Regions from separate parts of the Arthrobacter sp. PvP103 genome, predicted to be linked through region 1. Evidence: riboswitches for the same ligand, from Rfam matches in the RefSeq annotation. Region 1 holds a riboswitch; each other region holds the start of a gene.
What was found. Region 1 has a riboswitch for cyclic di-AMP ahead of JOE41_RS15070 (C40 family peptidase). Riboswitches for the same ligand answer to the same signal wherever they lie in the genome.
Positions count from the first base shown of each region.

Region 2: it holds a riboswitch for cyclic di-AMP, as region 1 does, so the genes downstream of both, JOE41_RS14420 (hypothetical protein) here and JOE41_RS15070 (C40 family peptidase) in region 1, are expected to answer to the same signal.
Region 3: it holds a riboswitch for cyclic di-AMP, as region 1 does, so the genes downstream of both, JOE41_RS01590 (NlpC/P60 family protein) here and JOE41_RS15070 (C40 family peptidase) in region 1, are expected to answer to the same signal.

Region 1 is NZ_JAFIBQ010000001.1:3,256,724-3,261,963, forward strand. Features, by position in the region: gene JOE41_RS15060 (metal-dependent transcriptional regulator) at 210-905, shown strand; cyclic di-AMP (ydaO/yuaA leader) riboswitch at 1,016-1,259, shown strand; gene JOE41_RS15065 (M23 family metallopeptidase) at 1,263-2,084, shown strand; cyclic di-AMP (ydaO/yuaA leader) riboswitch at 2,198-2,391, shown strand; gene JOE41_RS15070 (C40 family peptidase) at 2,552-3,136, shown strand; gene JOE41_RS15075 (NlpC/P60 family protein) at 3,276-4,040, shown strand; gene JOE41_RS15080 (HNH endonuclease) at 4,264-4,764, shown strand; gene JOE41_RS15085 (molybdenum cofactor guanylyltransferase) at 4,810-5,240, shown strand, end outside.
Region 2 is NZ_JAFIBQ010000001.1:3,105,268-3,110,507, forward strand. Features, by position in the region: gene JOE41_RS14410 (dolichyl-phosphate beta-glucosyltransferase) at 1-605, opposite strand, end outside; gene JOE41_RS14415 (hypothetical protein) at 755-1,267, opposite strand; gene JOE41_RS14420 (hypothetical protein) at 1,511-2,287, opposite strand; cyclic di-AMP (ydaO/yuaA leader) riboswitch at 2,287-2,471, opposite strand; gene JOE41_RS14425 (HAMP domain-containing sensor histidine kinase) at 2,610-4,142, opposite strand; gene JOE41_RS14430 (response regulator transcription factor) at 4,146-4,886, opposite strand; gene JOE41_RS14435 (hypothetical protein) at 5,134-5,240, shown strand, end outside.
Region 3 is NZ_JAFIBQ010000001.1:341,229-346,468, reverse strand. Features, by position in the region: gene JOE41_RS01600 (hypothetical protein) at 1-136, opposite strand, end outside; gene JOE41_RS01595 (polysaccharide deacetylase family protein) at 162-1,673, opposite strand; cyclic di-AMP (ydaO/yuaA leader) riboswitch at 1,924-2,100, shown strand; gene JOE41_RS01590 (NlpC/P60 family protein) at 2,104-2,862, shown strand; gene JOE41_RS01585 (hypothetical protein) at 2,976-3,563, opposite strand; gene JOE41_RS01580 (DUF1918 domain-containing protein) at 3,757-3,948, shown strand; gene JOE41_RS01575 (cupin domain-containing protein) at 3,991-4,368, opposite strand; gene JOE41_RS01570 (DUF5129 domain-containing protein) at 4,584-5,240, opposite strand, start outside.

The sequences.
Region 1 (5,240 bases):
TCCGCGCCGAATTATCCGGAGTAATTCAAAATAGGCTAAGCTGGTCCCTGACGTATAGCGGGCCGCGATGCGGGCGGGCTGATGCCGCGAGGCCGTTCCCCCTAAGGCTGATCGGTGGATGCAGGTCCACTTCGCCAAGGCCAACGGGAAACGCTGCCGCGCGGTACGGTGGGACTGACGCAAGGACTGTGCTCGAGGAGCTGAGCTGGATGACGGATCTGATCGACACCACGGAGATGTATCTTCGGACAATCTTGGAGCTTGAGGAAGAGAACATCGTTGCTCTCCGTGCGCGGATTGCCGAACGGCTCCGCCACTCCGGACCCACCGTTTCGCAGACCATTGGCCGGATGGAACGCGACGGACTGGTGGTTGTTTCGGGCGACCGGCACCTTGAGCTCACCGAAACGGGCCGGAAACGGGCTACCGAAGTCATGCGCAAGCACCGCCTTGCGGAGCGGCTCCTCGCCGACGTCATCGGCCTCGACTGGGCGTATGTCCATGACGAAGCGTGCCGCTGGGAACACGTCATGAGCGAGCGGGTTGAGCGCCGCATTTTTGAGCTTCTGGACCACCCCACGGTTTCCCCATACGGCAACCCCATTCCCGGCCTGGCGGCACTCGGCGGCCAGCCCGCTCCGGCGTTTACCGACGGCGTGGTGAACCTGCTTGACGCCATGGCCGGATACGGGGTCGACTCGCGCGTTACCGTGAGCCGCCTGGCCGAGCCCATTCAGGTTGAGCCGGAGCTGCTGGTGCAGCTTGATGAAGGCGGCATCCGTCCGGGGGCATCCCTGTCCTTGGAGCGCGTGGGGGAGTACATCTCGGTGCGCGTACCCGAGATCGAAGGTGCACTGGAGCTGCCGCCCGAAGTGGCAGCTCACGTATTTGTTACGGTCCGCTAACCGCGCACCTTGTAGGACCACCTACAACGCACTGAGACGCAGATAACGGAATTATTACCGCGCTGATTAATCACCTATAGTTGAGGACTAGCGCCGATACTAAAGCGTTACCTGATCCGAAGCCGAGCTCTGCCAGCGGATCACGGTACGAATCACCTCCTGGCAGAGGCGGGGGAACCACAACCGGCCGTTGCAAGACGGCCTTGGGGTGAAGTCCGTCAGCGGCAAAGCACCTCCGACGAAGGATTCCTTTGGGATACCCCTGTGTCGGATGCCTTGCATTGGCGGACCGGGTCTTTGATCTCTCTGACCCGAATCCGACAGCTAACTCCGCAGGCTTCCCAGAGAGGATAATTCTTGACCACGCAGACCGTCAGGGGCCGCCGCAGGGCGACCGGTCCCGCTTCGGAGTACCCCGTGGCCGAAGCCGTAATGACGGTCAGGCCGCGCGACGCACACCGTGATGCGCGCCGGCGCCGGAGCCTGTTCAGCCAGGTGACGGACTTTGCCTCGGCGAGCGGCGTGGGTCAGAAGGCAGGCATTGCGCTAGCCGCCACCGGACTGGTCCTCACCGTGACCGTCCCGTCAACCAGCCCCATGGTCGCCACGTCAGACACGGCAAATACCGCCGCCGCATCAGTCGCGGCCCAGCCGGAGGTCTCCGCGGCCGCCAGCGCCAAGATCGATTTCAACCGGACCACCGTAGCCACCAAGGGGGATCCGGACGGCAAGCTCAAGCAGTTGCTGAGCGCGCAGTCAGCCGGAACCATCACCCGCGCGGCATCCACCGGCAGCCTGGGCGCGCCGCTGGAACAGATGGTCACCGCATCACCTTTCGGCTTCCGGGTCAGCCCGATCACGGGCGGAGCCGGCGAGTTCCACCGCGGCCAGGACTACGCGGCCCAGTGCGGCACGAGCGTTTTTGCTGCCGCCAGCGGAACCGTGACCTTCTCCGGCTGGCACCCCTACGGCGGTGGAAACCGTGTGGTGATTGACCACGGCAACGGCCTGGAAACCACGTACAACCACCTCTCGTCGTCCAGTGTCCAGGTCGGCCAGAAGGTCAACCGCGGCGATGTGGTGGCGCTCAGCGGGACCACCGGCGCCTCCACCGGCTGCCACCTCCATTTCGAAGTGATGGTCAACGGCGAAGTCGTCGACCCGCTCGGCTGGCTCTGATCCAAACGATGGGTCACTCTCGCATCCCTGTGACATGCCGTGACCTGAATGTGACATTCGTTCGGAATTCCTGTACCGTTTAGAGCACGCCAACTTTTCCGAAGTTGGCGCTCTTGAGTGGATTGCCTAACTCTGCCACCGCTCAAGGTCCGTTCGCATTACATCGTCTGGCAGAGGCGGGGGAACCAATTTTGGTCTTCGCAAGAAGACCTTGGGGTTAAGTCGCAACGCTTCCCAGGAAGCCGAGCGGCCGGGTGACTCCCATCCGAATCCGACAGCTCACCTCGTAGGCATTGGGAGAGGCTACCTTCGTGTCTACACGTCACAATTCTGCGCGCCACCGCGCGCAAACGGTTCGTACGAACCCGTTGAACTCCGTGTCCAGGGCTGTTACTGCCAACGCCGGGACCGTAGGTCGCCAGGCGGCTGTCATTGCAGCTGCTTCCGGACTGATCCTTAGTGTTGGGATGCCGGCAAACGCCGCCGATACCAACCTGGGCGTTTCCGCTTCGACGGAGTCCGGCTCACAGTCGGCCCAGCTGACCGTAACTGCAGAACCGACAGCGACTGTTTCCTTCGAGCGTCCGGCAGTGACCACGAAGGCAGCGCCCAAGGTTGAAACCGTTCGGGCACAGTCCACCGGTACGGACGCCAGCGAGACCTCCACTGAGGCTGCCGGAGAGGCCAAGGCAAGCAAGCTTGCTGACGCCGCATCTTCCGCAGCAGCATCGGGCCTCGCTGCTATCGCTTACACCGGTATCGGCAGCCCGTACGTCTGGGGCGGCACCACTCCCAGCGGTTGGGACTGCTCAGGCTTCACCCAGTGGGTTTACGCGCAGGCCGGCATCAGCATCCCCCGCACCAACGCATGGACAGCCATGACGCCTACCGCCACACCGGCGCCGGGCGATCTTGTCATGCAAAACGGCGGCGCCCACGTTGGCATCTACGTCGGCAACGGCATGATGATCAGCGCGCTCAACCCCTCGCAGGGCACTCTCCTGCACGCTGTGTCCGCCACGGGCACTTCTGCGTTCTACACGCTTCGCTAAAACACGCGCTTCCCTTCGCTGAAGCGCGCGTTCTTCGCTAAAAACCCTGTTCGGGCCGTTCCGGCTTACCCCCAAGATGCCGGAGCGTCCAAAAACCGCGGCCTGCCATGCAGTCTGAGGAAAACGAAAGAGAGAACTAATGACTACACGTGCCATCGCACGGCATCGCGCCGAGGTTACTAAGACCAACTCGCTTGCTGTCATTGCCAAGGCCGTCGGCGACAACGCCGGTGGCATGGGCCGTCAGGCTGCGGTTATCGCTGCTGCCTCCGGTCTGGTCCTGACGAGCGGTATCGCAGCCAACGCTGCCGACACCAATGTTCAGCGCGAAGCAACCTCTGCTTCCACCCTGGAAGTCCAGTCTTCCGCTCCGGCCAACATCTCGGCTGCATCCAGCATCGCCATCTCCTTCGAGAAGCCGGCTGTTTCCACCTCCCCGGCTCCGGTCGTTGAGGCTCCGAAGCCGGTTGTTGAGGTCCAGGAAGCTGCTCCCGCGGCCGCTCCGGCTGCCGTTGCAGAGACCGTATCCGCCCCGGCAGCGCCGGCGGCCCCGGCGGCCCCCGCTGCTGCCAGCGGAAACGGCGCCTCGATCGCAGCTGCGGCTTACGCCCAGCTCGGTGTTGCCCAGGACTGCACGGCCCTCGCCACCAACGCGCTTGCAGCCGTAGGCATCAACTACCACGGCTGGCCGGCCGGTTACCTTTCCCTGGGCCGCACCGTGAGTGCAGCCGAGGCACAGCCGGGCGACCTCGCATACTACGAGAACGGCGGCATGGGCATGGCCCACATCGCTGTATACGTCGGCAACGGCCAGGCCGTGCACGGTGGCTGGAACGGTGGAACCACCTCCCTGTTCAGCGTCAACGTCGGCTCAGGCCCGGTCTTCATCCGCGTTGGCGGCTAAAGCCTCCAGCTGACGCTTGCCGGAAGAACCCCTGCCTCCGGGCAGGGGTTCTTCTGCGTTTCCGGCAGGTGAATTTTTGCCGACACGGGGTGTATGGTAAAGGACCGATTCGGTGATCGGCCACTTGAGTGTTTACTCTTGTGTTGTCGATCCATAGCCCGGACAAGCAGAGGGCAGCCGGCCCTCGAGCCCCTGACGGGTGCGGCCGTGAAGAGGTATGTGCATGCGCACTCTCGTTCTTAATGCTGGATATGAACCGCTGGCGGTTGTAACCTTCCGCCGGGCGCTGGTTCTTGTGCTGACCGGAAAAGCTAGCGTAGTGGCCGAGGGCGACGATCCTGTCGTCGGGCCGCAGGAGATTCTGGGCCGCCCGTCCGTGATTCTCCTGAACCGTTACATCCGGCCGCGGTACAACACAACCACCGCGGTGAGCCGCCGGGGCGTCCTGCGCCGTGACGCCCACCGCTGCGCCTACTGCGGTAAGGCAGCACACACCATTGACCACGTCCACCCGAAATCGAGGGGCGGTGCGGACTCCTGGGAAAATCTTGTGGCCGCCTGCCTTCGGTGCAATAACGTGAAGGGCGACCACACGCCGGCCGAGATGGGCTGGAAGCTCAGGTTCGTGCCCGCGCCTCCGCACGGCACCATCTGGCAGATCAAGGAGCTGGAAAAGCCCACCCCCGCTTGGGACCCTTTCCTTCTGCCAGAATCCGCCGCCTGAGGCGTCACCCCTGCGCAGACCCGCCTCAATGGCTAGGCTTGCCTTGTGGAGTTTGATGCCTTAATCCTGGCGGGCGGCCGGTCATCGCGGCTGGGTGGCGTGCCCAAGTCCCAGCTGATGTACGACGGCGCCACCCTCCTGTCGCGGTCGCTTTCGGCGGCTGCCGGAGCTGGCGCCGCCGTGGTGGTGGGCCCGGATCCCGGCGAACTGCCTGCCGGTGTCCTTACCTGCCGCGAGGAGCCTGCCTTTACGGGACCTGCCGCGGCTATTGCTGCGGGTCTGGCGGCACTGGAACGGGCGCGCGGTCCGCTCCGGGCCGCGATGACGCTGATTCTGGCCTGCGACATGCCCAAGGCGGATCAGGCGGTTGCCGCCCTTAGGGCCGCCCTTACGGACCATGGCCCGGACCCCACGGGGCCGGATGGTGTCATGTCCATTTCCCCTGACGGCCGCAAACAACCCCTCGCAGGCCTTTA
Region 2 (5,240 bases), 150 kb from region 1:
AGCGTATGCAGCAGAAAGTTGTAGCCGCGGGAGATGAACCCCCGCCACGGTCCGCGGACAACACAAGAAGATCGTGCCAGCCGCGACCCGATCGCCAGGTCCGAGTGTCCGGAAAGAAGCGGGGCGACCAGGGGAGCGAGCGCAGCGAGGTCGGTGGAAAGACTCACGTCCATGTAGGCCAGGACGGGGGACGGCGAGGCCAGCCACACGGTGCGGAGCGCGTTGCCGCGTCCTTTGGAGGTTAGCCGGACCACCGTGACCTCGCGTAGTTCCCGGGCCACTCGCTCGGCGGCCTTGAGCGTGCCGTCGGTGCTGGAATTATCCGCCACCGTAATCCGGAACGGGTAGGGAAACGTGCCGGCCAGATACCAGTGGAGTTGGCGAAGGGACTGCTCCAGGCCCTGTTCCTCGTTGTAGACCGGGATGACTACATCCAGGACGGGCGCAGCGGTTCCTGTCACGCCCGTCATCCGCGTATCTATGGGGGCCCGGCGGACGTGACCCGGCCGGAGGAACGTCGGATCGGGAGGACCCGGCCTGGGGTCGACGGCGGCCTGCGGTTGCGGGTGCAGCGGGGTTCCCGTGGCCAGGTCTGTGAGCGTCATGGTTCAACTATGGCGCCGCCGCATATGAAGAATTTAGGCCGAAGCTGTGCAGCTGCTGTGGGCCTTGCCGGGTGCGGATAAGGGCAAGGGAACCGGCGACAGTGCGCCCGCCGTCTTTGGTGGGAGCACCGCCGCCGCGGTTGGGTGCGTTATGGCGCGAGTACTTCGCAGACGTCTATGACCCTGCCCGGTCCAGAGTATCTCCGGAGTTCCGTCTGGAAGTCCCCGGCAACGGCGAAGTTGAAGTTGCCCGATACGAGGACGACGCCGGAAACGTCAGGTCCGGTCTTGTCAGTATCGGCGAATGAAAGGAGGTTCCTGCCGGTCGACTTGAATTCGACGCTGGTGGGATCTTCGGCATTTGGCACAAATTGGATGTGTGAGGCGCCCGTGATGACGTAACTTACGGTCTTACCGTTTGCAGTTAGGGTCACGTTGAGGTTCGGGGCTATTGAAATGACTCTGTCACCCGGGATGACGATGTCCTTTACGCGGCCAGTTACGGTGGCCTCGATGTCGAAGCCACCGGCGGCTTGGCCGCAGTGGAAGACGTAATTGGTCTGAAGCGGTGGCTGCGGCGGGCCCGAAGGGGCGGCGGCGGCCGGAGCGGCGGCCGCGAAGATTGAGGCCAGAACGGCCGTCGGAACTAACCATTTTTTCATTCTTGTGCTCCCTGCATCTTGATGACGGCGCTGGGGCCGGCAGCCGCTGGGAAGACAATTGAAAGCGGCGGCGACCAACAGTCACTCGTCGACCTTGTGAAAACCTTGTGGACCCGAAACGGGGCGCGAAGGTCCCCGGGGGTCCAGGAGGAAGCAAGAACGCCAAGACGGCCGGAGGCCCCGAATCCAAGCATGGATTCGGGGCCTCCGGCGTTGCGAACCAAGGTGGCTACAGGTGCCGGTCTAGTACCAGTTGTTGGCGTAGTGGAAGTCCAGGGCGCCGCAGGGGGAGCCGTACCGTTCCTTCACGTAGTTCAAGCCCCAGTTGATCTGGGTGCGGAAGTTGGTCAGGTAGTCGGACCCGGCGCTGGCCATCTTTTCGGCCGGCAGCGACTGGACAATGCCGTACGCGCCGCTGCTGGCGTTCGTGGCAGTGGTCTTCCAATCCGATTCCTTGGTCCACAGCGTGGTGAGGCACTGCATCTGGTCAGCCGCCCAGCCGTACGTTCCAAGCTGGGAGGCTGCATACGCCTGGGCAGCTGCGGGATCGTCCACGGCTACGGGCGGCGCCGGGGCAGGAGCCGGTTGGGGAGCCGCGGCAGGTGCAGGAGCGGGGGCGGCTGCAGGCGCTTCCGGTGCCGTCTCCTCCGACGGCTTCTCACCGGACGACTGCGCGTTCACGCTGACGGAGGACGGCGCGGGCATGGCGGAAACGAGGATTTTTTCGAACGCGAGCTTCGATTCGGCGTCGGCAGTAGTTGCGGCGCTCCCTGCGCCCGTTGCCGATGTTGCAGGGCCGACGGGTTCGGAAGCCTGGCCGGCGGCGCCGACACCAATCAGCACGGCGCAAGCGGTGGTTACTACTGCGGCCCGGCGGCCGGAGCCCTGCAGGCTGGCAGCGAACCGGGACAGCGGGGACACCTTGGCGGCTGGTTCGGCGCGGTGGCGTGAGCGTTGCGCAGGCGCTGCGGACTTGCGGGAAGCGGGCTCAGGACGTACTTCTGGCGTGGATTTAGTCATGGTTGCCTCTCGATGCCGGCGGAGTTAGCTGTCGGGTTCGGATGAGGTCATCCGGCCGCACGGAACTTCACGTGTCGGCTTCACCCCAAGGGCGGCTATGCAGAATGCCCGGAGACCTGGGTCCCCCGCCTCTGCCTGATCATGAGGAAATCCGGGTAGCGGCAGAGTTTGGCGTCCATCCGGATATGCGGCCGGAACGGTGGCCGCACTCTAAAAACCGTACAGGAGTCCGGCGCTTAAGTCACATTTCGGTAACGAGGGTCACGACGGCGGCGCGTTGGCTTGCGCGTTCGCCGAAGCCGGAAGCGGGTTTGCGGTGCCGCTAGGCTTCCGGTAATTCCCCCGGGAGCCGCAGGGCAAACTCGGTGCGTCCCGGGCGTGAATTGACCTCCACGGTTCCGCCGTGCGCCTCCACGATCGACTGCACGATCGACAGGCCCAGGCCACTCGTGCCCTCGGCAGCCGCAGCGCGCGTGCCGCCGGAACCAGAAGCAGAACCTCCCGGACTGGTTCGCGCCGCATCCGCCCGGGCAAAGCGGGCGAAAACCCGGTCCACAAACTCCGGCGGGATCCCGGCACCGTTGTCCGTTACGGTCACCACGGCGCTGCCGTCGGCTGACCGCATCACTCCAGTGACCACGGTAGTGCCCGGTTCCGTGTGCTTGCGGGCATTGGAGAGCAGGTTGGCGATCACCTGGTGCAGCTGCCTGGCATCCCCGCGGACCACCACGGGCTCTTCCGGAAGCTCCAGCTGCCAGATGCGGTCCGGTGCCATGACCTTCTCGTCGCTGACGGTTTCCACCGCAAGCTGCGTCAGGTCCACATCGCTGATCTTTAGCGGCTGGCCTTCGTCCAACCGGGCCAACAGCAGGAGGTCCTCCACCAGGGTGGTCATCCGTTCAGACTGGCTCTGCACCCTGGCCAGCGACTTCTGGCCGTCCGGGGTGAAGTCCTCGGTCATGCGCATGAGTTCCGTGTAGCCGCGAATGGCGGTGAGCGGCGTGCGCAGCTCGTGCGATGCGTCGGCCACGAACTGGCGCACCCTGGTTTCGCTCTGCTGGCGGGCTTCCAGCGCTTTGGAGACGTTATCCAGCATGAGGTTGAGGGCATGCCCCACACTGCCCACTTCGGTTCCGGGGTGCGCGTTCGACGGCGGCACGCGGACTGCGAGGGCCACCTCGCCGGCGTCGAGCGGCAGTTTCGAAACCTGCGTGGCGACTTCGGACAGTTGCTCGAGGGGTTTCATGGTGCGACGGATCAGCACCGTTCCGGCAAGGCCGATCAGGATCAGGCCGCCCATCGACACGATCACCATCGTCCATACCAAAGAGTTGAGCGTGTTCTGTTTTTCGTTCAGGGGGAGTCCGGTGACAATCACGTCCCCGTATGGCGCCTGGACTGCCACCAGACGGTAGGAGCCGGTGGACAGTGCCCGATCGACGGGCGTTCCGTCGGGCTGGAGTGCCAAAAGAATCTGGTTATCCTCGGGGGAGAGGGACGCCACGGTGGCGTCTTTGGCGAGGAACCCGGCGCTGCTGACATTCCCGTTATCTATGCGCGCGATGAGCGTTCCGACGCCCTGGCCCGGGCCTTCGAACCCGTCCTGCCTGCCGGACGGGTTGCTGGGCCGTGGCCGTCCTGCCTCGTTCGACAGCCGTGAGGCCTGCCCCAGCCGTTCATCGAGCTGCCTGGTCAGGAAGGAATCCATGGAGGCATAGCTGAACAGGCCGATCGCGCCGCAGATGGCCACAAGGAGTGCCATGGCCACCAGTACCAGCCGGGTGCGCAGGTGCCAGGTCGACGGATCAAGCCAGCGGCGGCGGTCTTTGCGGGTTACGCCGGAGAGTGTGGGCACCGCTCAATCCGCCGGTTTGATGACGTATCCCGCGCCGCGGACGGTGTGGATCATGGGCGGGTGGACGGCATCCACCTTTTTTCGCAGGTAGGAAATGTAGAGCTCCACGATGTTGGCCTGGCCACCGAAGTCGTAGTCCCATACGCGGTCCAGGATCTGTGCCTTGCTGACCACCCGCCTGGGGTTCTCCATGAGGTAGCGGAGGAGTTCGAACTGGGTGGCGGTCAGCTGCAGTTCCTCCCCGGCCCGGGTCACTTCGCGCGTGTCAATGTTGAGGACGAGGTCGCCCACCACGAGTTCGGCGGTGTCCATGGCGGCGACTCCGGAACGCTGGACCAGCCGGTGCAGGCGCAGGAGCACCTCTTCCATGCTGAAGGGCTTGGTGACGTAGTCGTCCCCGCCGGCCGCCAGGCCAAGGATGCGGTCCTGGACGGCGTCCTTCGCCGTCAGGAAGAGCGCGGGCACCTCCGGCGCGAAGGCGCGGATCCTGGTGAGCAGCTCGACGCCGTCGAACCCGGGGAGCATCACATCCAGCACCAGCACGTCCGGGCGGAATTCCTTGGCGAGTTTTACAGCATCCGGGCCGTCTCCGGCGACGGCAACGGACCAGCCTGCCATCCGCAGGCCCATGCTCATGAGCTCGGAGAGGCTGGGTTCGTCGTCCACCACCAGGGCACGGATGGGGGAGCCGTCCGGGTGGGTGAGCTGGGGAAGGTTGTTAGTCATGGAGTGCGAAGTGGCCATGGGACAACTCTCCGATCTGCGGTTTAGCCGGCGCTATGGGGATCCTGTGGGCCAGCTGTGAATCCCAGCCTAGCGAGCTGAACGCAGGGGCGGGCCATCCATGGGCTGCCCGGCGGGGACCGGCTGCTTTGCCGGGGTGAAACCAGCTTCGGAAAGGTCACAGCTTGGCCTCCTGCCCCGCACAGGCCCCGCACAGGAACGCTTCGGAGTCTGGAGTGGACCAAGCGCCAGGCTCAAGGAGTACACCATGAACAACCACCACAGCACGCCGGTTCCGGACAACGATTCCGACAGGACTCCGGAAGACCATCCGGTCCCTGCAGGCGGTCGTATGAACATTCCCGCTATTAGCCC
Region 3 (5,240 bases), 2.9 Mb from region 1:
CGCCGTCCCGCGGCTCGGCGTCCCACGTCGCCACATGCAGTTCCTTGCCCTCGAGGATCAGGAGCTCCGTGTTGACGTCGAAATCCTCCGGCGGCTGATCGCTCAGCTGGCAGATCGCCACGCAATAGTGTTTCACCACGTATTCCGCTTCACGCGGGTTCTTACGCAGGGAAGGCGTTGTTGTAGCGGTAGAGGAAAGCAGCCACCTGGTCACGGTTGACCGGCAACGCGGACCGGTAGGTCCTCGTGCCGTCAGCCTCGGTCCAGCCGGTGGAGATTCCTTGTGACGCAAGCCATGAGATCTCTTTGAAGAATGCGGTTTGCGGGGAAATGTCCGCGAAGGGAGATACCCCCGGCGTGTAAGCCGGGCTTCCGGCGAAGCGGTACACAAAAGCGGCGACCTGATCCCGGTTGACGGCCAATGTTGGCCGGTAGGTCCTCGTGCCGTCAGCCTCGGTCCAGCCGGTGGAGATTCCTTGTGACGCAAGCCATGAGATCTCTTTGAAGAAGGGGGTCTGTGGCGTGACATCCGTGAAGGGCGATGCGCCCGGCGTGTAGGCCGGGCTGCCGGCCAACCGGTAGAAGAACGCCGCCATCATGTCCCGGCTGGCCGCAGCGCCGGGACGGAACGTGCGAGTCCCGTCGCTTTCGCGCCAGCCGACGGAAATGCCTTGGGTGGCCATCCAGCTGACCTCGGTGTACAGCGCCGCGCCCGGCGGCACGTCGGCAAACGATATTGGCGACGGCGACGGCGACGGCGAGGGTGTCGGGGTCGGCGACGGTGAAGGCGACGGCGAGGGAGGCGGTGACGATACGGGGGACTGGCCCAATGCCTGCGCCACTGTACGCACCGACGTCGTACCGTTTGCTGTCCGCGCGGCCAGCCACGTGACGAACTCTTTGAACAGCGCGGGGCTGATGGACAGCGACGGATCCGTTCCGTTCGCAATCTCGTGGAACGTCAGCTGCAGCCAGCCGCCGGTTGTCTCGGCGTTGGTGACTGTCGCCTGCAGGTCCGCCAGGGTCCATGTGGCGGCCACCTGGTCCGGCGCCTTGGTGACCATGGGTTCCTGCGGCGGGAGCGTTTCGGCGACGGGGCAGTCGGCGCAGCTGGCGGGGGAGCGGATGTCGCCGAGGCCACGGGAACTGCTGTACCCGCAGCCGCTGACGGCGTTTTGGGCTGTCTGATTCACCGCCGCGAAGGGGTAGGCGAAGTTCCGGACGGTGAAGCCCCAGGCCTCGAGGGTCGACTTGCTGTTGCAGGCCTCCGCGCTGGCGGCCGCTGCGCTGAGCGTTGTCATGTCCGGGTGGGTCACGCTGTGGCCGCCGATCTCATTGCCGTCGGCCACGAGAGTGTTCAGGTTTGCTTGGGTGAGGAACCCGGACTGGCCCACGAAGGACGTGGTGATGAAGAAAGTTCCCACCAGTCCGTGGGCTTTCAGCTCCTGCGCCGCGGCCAACTGGCTGCCGAGGCCGTCGTCGAACGTCAGGCTGACGATGGTTGGCGCCGCAGCCTTCGAAGTACCAGCCACGCCCGCCACTGTGCTGACAGCAAGCAGCAGAGCACCCAGGACTGCAACCCAGCGCCTGCCGTGCCGGCCTTCGGCCAATGGTTCAGGGGGATCCGCCACGCAACGCGCGGGCTTGCGGACAGGCTGATTCGACCAACGCATGATGCCTCCAAGCGTGTGAGTCCCCCCGCAAGAACATGCACGTAGACTACGCCTCGCGGCGCCAAGGCAAAACACTCGACTTTGATTGCCGCAGTACCCGAGTACACAGCAGCCGAAATCTGCATCCCGCCCTTGGTCCGGCAGCGCGTTACTCAAATGTGACATCGCCCGAGAGGCACGCGTACGGTGGAACGGTGCCGGTTATCTCAGATACGGGCACTCCCGGGCGGATTGCCTAACCCTGCCGCGGTCCGGGATCCGATCGAAACCATCCGGCAGGGACGGGGAAACCACTTTTGGCCTGCAGGATTCTTGTGCAGGTCTTCGGGGTGAAGCCGCACGCCGTCCGCTGAGCGGATGGCAACTGCGGCCGGGTGTCTCCCATCCGAATCCGACAGCTAACCTCGCAGGCATCGGGAGAGGTTACTTCATGTCTTCACGCAAACTGCCCGCTCATCATCCGTCAACAGCGCCTGCAGGGCGCTCCGGGTTCCCAACGGCCCGCGGCAGGAGCAAGGTTGGCCGCCAGGCCGCGGTAATTGCGGCGGCTTCGGGCCTGGTCCTGTCCAGCGGGATGGCTGCGCAGGCCGCCGAGGCTCCCGCGGAACGCGACTCGGCACCGGCATCCGGCCTCGATGCCCAGGCCCAGGTGGGTGCCCCGCTCAGCGCGGACTCCCACGTCAGGATCAGCTTCGAGCGGCCGGACGTCAGCACCACCCCCGCTCCGGTCGAAGTGCCGGTTGCAGAGCCCGCCCCGGCAGAAGCGGCGGCCCCGGCGGCAGCTCCGGCACCGGCCGCGACGCCGGCGGCCCCTGCCGTTTCCGTCCAGGTCCAGGCGGCTGCGCCCGCCCCTGCCCCGGCTGCCGGCGGCGTCAATGACGCCATGGTTTCTGCCGCCTATGCCCAACTGGGCATCACCCAGGACTGCACCGCCATGGTGGAAAAGGCACTTGGCTCCGCAGGCATTCCCGTCGGCGACCTGGGACCCATGCAGTTCATGAACTACGGCTCAGTGGTGGGGGAACCCCAGCCCGGCGACATGGTGGTGCAGTCCGGCCACGTGGGCATCTACGTCGGCGACGGACAGGTGATCAGCGGCGGCATGAACGGCGTCAACGCCACCGTCACGCACCCGTTGTCCTGGCTGACGGCCACCGGCGGCGTGACTTTCGTCCGCGCCGGAGCCTAGCCTTCCGTCCCGTTCTCGCCGGGGGCAGGGAACAGGAGGACAGGCCGGTGATCTGCTGCCTTGGGGGCAGCCGGTCACCGGCCTTCCCCGTCGCCACGTATCCGCCCGGGGTTTCAGGGCGGGGATATCTCGATCTGAACCGTGCCCTCGCCCTCTGCGAATTTGATGCGAAGGACCGCATCGCGCGTGTCCGCCGGGATAGTGAAGCGGACATCGCCCGATTTGCTTGCATCGCCAGCCACCAGCTCGTTCAGGCCGGAATCGGGGGAGTGGCTCACCCCGCTCGCGTTCAGCCTGAATGTTGAGTCCCAGAAGTTGATGTCGTACCTGCCGTGGTTGGTGCATCTGAGCATAAACGTCACCGCGATCTTGCCGGACACATCAGGGCGGGCACGGGCACCGAGAATTTCGTATTCGACGTCGGCAGCCCGGTAGCGGCGTTCGGCGGGCAGGGCCACGGCCCATTCCGGGCTGTTAGCGGCGCCGGACCCGGCACCCGACGGCGGCACGGTGCCGTCCGGTTGTGAGGACGCGCCGGCGGCGGAGGAGCCTGCCGTTGAAGCTGCGGGCTTGCCGGCGTCGAACATCCCAAGCTGCCCCAGGCCGAGCAGCAGCCCCGTCACAGCGGTGATCACCGCTGCGGCGGCGGTCAGCAGACCGGGCAGCGTAGCCCACCAGCTGGTCGGTTTCTCCTCCGCCATAGCAGCTCCCCCCTCGGTCCCGTGCCAGGGTCAAGATCCGTTGTATCCCAATACTCCTGCCAGGCGGCCACCAGCGCCAGATGCCGGCCGGCGCCGCATAGGCGCCCGGCCTGAAACCCCCGTCCTGCCAGTGCGGAACGGCCCTGTTATCCCTGCCCCGACACTCGTACTCTGGTTCTTGGAGGTGATTGCCATGAAGGCAACCCAGGGAGACCGGATCACTATCCGGGGCAAGACGGTCGGATCGGCGGAGCGGCACGGCCAGATCATTGAGGTCCATGGCGCTGACGGAGCGCCGCCCTACGTGGTGCGTTTCGACGACGGCCATGAAACCACGGTCATTCCCGGCGGGGATTTCATTGTGGACAGGATCCACCCGCAGTAGGGAAGCTGCTGTGCACCTGGGCTGCCAGACGCCGCCTGGCTGCTATTCGGCGGCCTTGGCGAACACTGCGGCGCTGACGAACTCGATGCCCGTAAAGGGCTCGTCTCCCTCAACCCATGCATCATGCCCTGGCGGGATGCTGTAGGAGTCATCAGCGGCGATGGTGATCTGGCTGCCGTCAGAAGTCTGGACCGTGAGCTTGCCGGAAACGCAGAAACCAACGTGGCTGAGCTGGCACGAATCGGTCTGGACGACGGGCTTGATGCACTCGGACCAACGCCAGCCGGGTTCAAACTTGAATCTTCCGATGGTGTAGGCGTCGACGGATACAAGATCCACTTCCGTCTTGTCCGGGCGGCGCTTTTCGTCCGGAGAATTGTGCGACTTTACTGCGAGTTGAGCGACAACGTTCGTGGTCATGGCTCTCTCCATCAATCGGAGTTGCGGATGGGGCTGTCCGGACCCGCGTGCGCGACCGGACAGCGGAGTCGGTTTGCCTGGTCTGAATCGATGCGGCGAACCGATGTAGTGATCGCTTTACGATGCTCAGCTTCCTCCGATCCGGGATCCTTGTCGAGACCCGGTGGCGGGCCGCAGCGGCCGCACCGCCGGCAGTTCGGGGCCTTGAACCGTGCCTAGAAACTGGACGAACTCCCGGACCCGGAGAAACTGCCTCCGCTGCCGCCGTAGCCGGTGGTGCCGCCACCGCCGCGGGCCGTGCTGACGCTCCCCACCCCGGTGCTGAACCCGGTGTTGAAGGCGGGGACTGAGAAGAAGTAGTACGACGGATAGACCGTGCCAAGGATGCTGGGTTCGTAAGTACGGCCGTACTTGACCTTTGTACCGGCCTGCGCGCTGTCCATTTCCTCTCGCATCAGTCTGGCCTCCCGGTCGGTCTTCGCGAAGCCTGCGATGACTGTGTCTGCGTGGTTTTTCAGCAGTTCGGTCAGGTGCGTCCGGGCATCCCGTAGCCGGTCCAAGGCCGTTTCAGGGCTCATGGTGCCCTCGGCGAGTTCAGCCGACCACCTCTCAATGTCCCGGTGGCTCTCGTCGCGGAAGGACCGCAGTGCCGCGGCAGTCGCCGAGTCGCCCGCGGCGTGCCGCTTGCTGAGCATTTGTTCCAGGGCTGCCAGGTCACTGCGGAACGGTGCCAGTTGCCGGTCCCAGGCAGATGCCCACGCAGATCCGCGGTTGAGCAATGCGTTGGTGTCCGCAATGACGTCATCCAGGGCATCCAGTTCAGCGGAGGCGTCGGCAAAATCCCGCACCAGCCTGAGGTTCGGCCGCCGGCT